Linked DNA regions of Prochlorococcus marinus subsp. marinus str. CCMP1375. Each later gene encodes a partner of the first gene's protein in a complex. Links are inferred from orthologs where the notes say so. Each region holds a gene or a part of one and is shown in the gene's direction. Other genes may lie near its edges.

Region 1 (3,176 bases):
AGAAAAATGAAGGTGAAGCAGGGCGTCGAAAGATTTCTCAGATAACTCGTTATGTCGCTCTTGGTTGGGGGCTTATGCAGAGCTTAGTTTTTGCATTAATTCTTAGACAATATGCAATTGAGAGTTTGAGTGAAACTGCATTTGTTTTTCAAACAGCAATTGCATTAGTTACTGGATCAATGATTGTTATGTGGCTGAGTGAAATTATTACCGAAAAGGGTATTGGTCAGGGCGCTTCATTAGTTATTTTCTTGAATATCGTGGCAACTCTTCCTAAGGCACTTAGTTCTACGATTGAGAAGGCCCAAACTGGGGACAGAAATGATGTATTTGGAATAATTGTTCTTTTAATAGTTTTCTTGATAACTATTGTAGGAATTATTTTCGTCCAAGAAGGTGCGAGAAGATTGCCAATTGTGAGTGCCAAAAGACAAATAGGCGGTACTGCTTTATTACCAACCAGACAAAGTTATTTGCCTTTAAAATTAAATGCTGGGGGAGTGATGCCGATCATATTTGCCTCTGCGTTGATTTTTCTTCCAATTACAATTGCCAATTTCACTAAAAACCCACTTTTAATACAAGCTGCTAGTGCTTTGAATCCAAGTTCTGCAAATCCTTGGCCTTATGCAATTACTTTTTTTGCTTTAATTCTTGGATTTGCATATTTTTATGCTTCTTTGACAATTAATCCCATTGACATTGCAGCAAATTTAAAGAGGGGGGGTGTAGCAATTCCAGGGGTGAGGCCTGGTAGTGCAACATCAAAGTATCTTTCAGGTGTTCAAAATAGGCTGACTTTGCTAGGAGGACTTTTTTTAGGTTCTGTTGCAATTGTTCCTGCTGCAGTCGAGAGAGCTACCAATGTTCAAACATTTCAAGGTTTAGGTGCAACCTCTTTATTGATTCTCGTTGGGGTTGCAATTGATACTGCTAAACAAGTTCAGACTTATGTGATTTCACAAAGGTATGAAGGTCTTGTTCGGCAATGATTTCCTACAAAAACTTTTCTAGATGAATTCAATGAAGAATCGATTGCTATTTTTAGGTCCCCCTGGTGCAGGGAAAGGTACACAGGCAAGCCTTATTTGTAAAGATCAAGGTTTTTTGCATTTGTCTACAGGAGATTTATTACGCGAAGAAGTTTCTGGGGGAACCGATTTAGGGAAAAAAGCTGAATTGATAATGAATAAAGGTGAGCTTGTAAGTGATGAAATTGTTATATCTATTGTTGAAAAAAGACTTATCAAATATTCAGAAGGGTGGCTTTTGGATGGATTCCCAAGGAATCTTGCACAAGCTAGTTTGTTACAAAATTTGCTTGGAAGAATTTCACAGCCTATTGAAATTGTTCTCTTAATAGAAATAGACGATGAAATTTTGACTGAGAGAATGCTTGGACGAGGTAGAAAAGATGACAATAAAGCAGTTATAAAGAATAGACTCAAGATATATAAAGACCAAACTTCTCCATTAGTAGATCACTACAAAAAACAAGGAATTCTTAAGTCTATTAATGGTTGCGGGAGTGTCGAAGATGTTAATAGTCGGATCAAGGAAGCATTAAGCTGAATGGTGTAGTAAAATAGACCTTTGCAAATATGGGGAGCCTCACCCAATGAAGGTGCGAGCCTCAGTCAAAAAAATGTGTGAAAAGTGCCGGGTGATTCGTCGCCATGGCAGGGTAATGGTCATTTGTACTGCTACTCAAAAACACAAACAACGTCAGGGGTAATTCTTTGGCAAATTACTAGATTAAAAGTTTAAGGTGTTTTTTCATCAAGTACTTTTTCTAGCAATCTTCTTTCTACTCACAGAGTGGATTTTCTTCTCCTTTGATTCAAAGTTTAAGTGGCAAGAATCGCCGGCATTGACTTACCCCGTGACAAACGGGTTGAAATTGCCCTCACCTATATATATGGGATTGGTTTAACCCGAGCCCAAAATATCCTTGCAAAAACAGGGGTCAACCCTGATATACGTGTAAAGGATTTAGAAGATGGTGATGTTCAAAAACTAAGAGCTGCGACTGAATCCTTCACTATTGAAGGAGATTTGCGTCGTCAAGAGGGCATGGCTCTTAAACGACTGCAGGACATAGGATGTCTCCGTGGCCGTCGTCACCGAATGAGTCTTCCCGTTAGAGGACAACGTACTAGAACAAATGCGCGTACTCGTAGAGGTTCTCGTAAAACTGTTGCAGGAAGGAAAAAATAAGATCTAAATTTTCTACCTTTTAATAAAGAAGGTTCCCCTCCCCATTTACTACCAAGCAGGCCCCATCTAATGGCCACACCAGCAAAGAAAACAGGTTCAAAGAAGTCTAAGCGCAACGTCCCAAACGGTGTTGTGCACATTCAAAGCACCTTCAATAACACAATTGTTTCTATAACTGATACAAATGGAGAAGTTATCTCTTGGTCATCAGCAGGTGCAAGTGGCTTTAAAGGAGCTAGAAAAGGTACACCATTTGCGGCGCAAACTGCAGCTGAAGCTGCAGCTAGGCGAGCACTTGATCAAGGCATGCGTCAGATCGAGGTTCTCGTAAGAGGACCCGGTTCTGGTCGTGAAACAGCTATTCGTGCACTACAAGTGGCTGGTCTTGAGATCACATTGATTAGAGATGTGACACCTCTCCCTCACAATGGTTGTAGAAGGGCAAAACGCAGGCGCGTTTAACCTTCTTCGCTTCACTTCACTTAATGTGAATTTCTTTAAACTCTTTCTTATTTGATTTAGCCCGTGTTGCAATACCAGATTGATCGGATCGAACATCAAGTTTCTGATGATCGCTCCCAAACAGGAATATTCCTAATAGGCCCTCTTGAAAGAGGGCAGGCAACAACCTTGGGTAACTCTCTTAGAAGAGTACTTATGGGTGGCCTAGAAGGCAGTGCAGTAACAGCGGTGCGTATTTCAGGAGTAAATCATGAATATGCAACTGTCCCTGGAGTTCGCGAGGATGTTCTCGATATTCTTCTGAATTGTAAAGAGCTCACCGTCAACAGTAGAAGTCAAGAGTTAGAAATTGGCCGCCTTGTTGTAACTGGACCAGCAGAAGTCAAAGCTCGTGATCTTCAATTTTCTTCTCAAGTTCAAATTGTTGATGTTGATCGTCCAATCGCAACTGTACATTCCGGGCATAGCTTGGAGTTAGAACTTCATGTTGAAAGAGG
Region 2 (3,160 bases), 1.3 Mb from region 1 along the record:
CTAGAGGGTTGATGCCCAATCCCAAGGCTGGAACAGTAACTACTGACCTTATAAGTTCAATAAAAGAATTCAAAGCTGGAAAATTAGAGTTTAGAGCTGATCGAGCAGGAATTGTTCATGTTCGATTTGGCAAAGCCAGCTTTTCTCCAGAAGATTTATTGGAAAATTTAAAGGTATTACACGAAGCAATTGATAGAAATAAGCCAAGCGGAGCCAAAGGACGTTATTGGAAAAGTCTTTATATAACTTCGACTATGGGACCTTCTGTAGAAATTGATATTGCTGCTTTACAAGACAGCAAGGAAGAATAGTCACCTCTTTGATGTATCTTTAATCTATTGGTTAACGCCAAACGGGCATGCGCCCGGCCATAGACAGCAGGTATTTTTTTTCTAAATTTCTTAATTTAGAAAAATTAATAGAAATCCTGCCGAGGTTAACGCAAAGATTTTCCAAATTTGGATTGAATCGACAGCGGCCCTCGTCTCTTATTTTAAGAGATCAATTCGGCCGTATGTCCGGCTTCTTCCCCCGATTCGATCCAACCCTATGGGCCGCACGCTGGAGAGCAAAAAACAAATTGTCGAAGAGATTAAAGGCCTCCTCGATAAAGCTGATATGGCTTTAGTTCTGGATTACCAGGGCCTATCCATTAAAGAAATGTCTGATCTGCGTTCTCGTCTTGAGCAAAGCAGTGGCATTTGCAAGGTAACTAAAAACACCTTGATGCGCAAAGCTATTAATGGAGATGCCACTTGGTCAGGCCTTGAATCCTTATTAAATGGCACCAACGCATTTGTTCTTGTAAAAGGCGATGTGGGCAGTGCCCTTAAAGCAGTCCAAGCTTTCCAAAAGGAAACCAAAAAATCTGAGACAAAGGGCGGCCTATATGAAGGCAAGCTTCTTACTCAAGATGAAATCAAAGCAATTGCTGCTCTACCTTCTAAAGAAGCACTTATGGCACAAATTGCTGGTGCATTAAATTCCATCACTACAAAAATTGCAGTTGGTGTTAATGAAATTCCTTCTGGTCTAGCTAGATCACTTAAACAACATGCTGAGAACAGTGAAAGCTGAATACCTCACATACTCTTCGACTAACTCTTTTTCTCCCTAAATACTGTTGTATTCCAATCATGTCTAAAAAAACAGACGAGATTCTCGATTCATTGAAAAGCCTTTCACTGCTTGAAGCCTCTGAGCTTGTAAAGCAAATAGAAGAGGCATTTGGTGTATCTGCCGCCGCATCTGCCGGTGTGGTCATGGCAGCCCCAGGAGCCGCTACTGGTGGCGGTGAAGCTGCTGCAGAAGAAAAAACCGAATTTGATGTTGTACTTGAAAGCTTTGACGCTTCCGCCAAAATTAAAGTCCTTAAAGAAGTGCGTAATGCTACTGGGCTAGGCCTAGGAGATGCAAAAGCAATGGTTGAAGCTGCTCCAAAGACTATTAAAGAAGGTGCTTCTAAAGAGGACGCAGAAGCACTCAAGAAAGCTATAGAAGCAGTAGGAGGGAAAGTAACTCTAAAATAAATTCTGTCTATTATTCATGAAACCAGAATTTTGAACTCTTTAAATGCCGGTCTAAATGGCCGGCTCTTTTTTTAAAATGACTAAAAAACATGGTCGAATAATTGCTGCCGCAACCGATGGAGCATGTAGTGGGAATCCAGGGCCAGGAGGATGGGGAGCTCTTATACGATTTGAAGATGGAAGTGTTCAAGAATTTGGGGGATTTGAAACTAACACAACAAATAATCGAATGGAACTAACAGCTGCTTTAGAAGTTTTGAAAAAACTAAGAGATTTTGATAGAGATCCACACCTCAGAATCCGTACAGATAGTAAATATCTTATTGATGGCTTTGAAACATGGATAAAAGGTTGGAAAAAGAAAGGGTGGAGAACAGCATCTGGGAAACAAGTTCTCAATCAAGATCTGTGGGAGGCATTGGATCAATATCGACTAGCTAACGTTAGGCTTGAATATGTAAAGGGACATAGTGGAGATCCTGATAATGAAAGAGTCGACGATATTGCCGTGAGCTTTTCAAAAAAAATTGCGATACAACTTCAATGTGATCATCATATCCAAAATGAAAAATAGATCATGGCCTAACATATTCTCCAGCGAATCACTGTACAAGAAATTTTTTAAACCAATACTTGCAAAAGATGAAGGAGTTGACGCAGAGCAACTAACTCAACTTGCACTTAATAGCCTTAGACAAGCATCTCTTTATAGAAATTGGCCTGGGATATCACAAGCATTAACTCAGTTAGAAATAGAACTTAACCGCAAAGACCCAAGACTAGAACAAAAAATATTCGGTTGTCATTTTAAGAACCCTCTAGGTCTAGCAGCAGGTTTTGACAAAAATGGGATTGCAGCAGGCATCTGGAACAACTTTGGGTTTGGGTTTGCAGAACTAGGAACAGTAACGTGGCATGCACAAGAAGGAAATCCTAAGCCTAGACTTTTTCGACTTTCAAAAGAAAAGGCTGCTTTAAATCGAATGGGATTCAATAACAATGGAGCTGTCACCATGAGAGATATTCTTGAAAGGCAAAAACTCAAATCACCTGGCAACAGGTCATCATTGATTGGCCTAAATTTAGGAAAATCTAAGGTCACTCCACTTGAGCAAGCACATGAAGATTATGCGTCTTCTCTTGAAATACTTTCATCTTTCGCTGATTATGCAGTTATTAATGTCAGTTCACCGAACACACCAAATCTTAGAAAATTACAAGATGCCAAAGCATTACGTAGGTTAATCAAACGATTAAGACGCTTGCCTTCCTGTCCACCTTTATTAGTAAAAATTGCTCCTGATCTAGATAATATTGCAATTGATAGCTTAACCACAGTAGCCTTTGAAGAAGGATTAGCGGGGATAATAGCCGTAAATACAAGTATAGATCGATTAGGATTAGAAAATCGAATTATAGCTCAAACAAAGAATCCTCTCAGTCAAGAAAATGGTGGACTCAGTGGTAGACCTTTACGCGGCAGAGCCATTGAAATCATCCAACGTCTAAGAAAAAATGCTGGGGCAGACTTAACCTTAATTGGAGTTGGAGGCATAGATACGCCTGAAAGTGCTTGGGAGCGTATTACAGCAGGAGCATCTCTAATTCAGATATATACAGGATGGATTTTT

Evidence for each region.
Region 2: rpmJ (region 1) and rplL share a complex: the UniProt entries of both Escherichia coli proteins name them as parts of the 50S ribosomal subunit. The link is inferred for Prochlorococcus marinus subsp. marinus str. CCMP1375 from one-to-one orthologs.

Annotation. Positions count from the first base shown.
Region 1 is NC_005042.1:1,552,579-1,555,754, reverse strand. What follows is about bases 329-3,176. They hold rpmJ (50S ribosomal protein L36), read left to right. Parts: upstream 329-1,618; coding sequence 1,619-1,735; downstream 1,736-3,176. Other genes in these bases: PRO_RS08280 (DNA-directed RNA polymerase subunit alpha), read left to right, coding at 2,743-3,176; rpsK (30S ribosomal protein S11), read left to right, coding at 2,287-2,679; rpsM (30S ribosomal protein S13), read left to right, coding at 1,852-2,217; PRO_RS08300 (adenylate kinase), read left to right, coding at 1,024-1,572; secY (preprotein translocase subunit SecY), read left to right, coding at 329-992. Also shown: more of secY, read left to right, coding at 1-328. UniProt on the Escherichia coli protein: One of the last ribosomal proteins to be assembled in the 50S subunit, it contacts a number of helices in the 23S rRNA, acting as molecular glue.
Region 2 is NC_005042.1:223,274-226,433, reverse strand. The notes cover bases 1-2,832. They hold rplL (50S ribosomal protein L7/L12), read left to right. Parts: upstream 1-1,136; coding sequence 1,137-1,529; downstream 1,530-2,832. Other genes in these bases: PRO_RS01130 (quinone-dependent dihydroorotate dehydrogenase), read left to right, coding at 2,093-2,832; rnhA (ribonuclease HI), read left to right, coding at 1,606-2,103; rplJ (50S ribosomal protein L10), read left to right, coding at 550-1,077; rplA (50S ribosomal protein L1), read left to right, coding at 1-311. Also shown: more of PRO_RS01130, read left to right, coding at 2,833-3,160. UniProt on the Escherichia coli protein: The binding site for several of the GTPase factors involved in protein synthesis (IF-2, EF-Tu, EF-G and RF3). Is thus essential for accurate translation.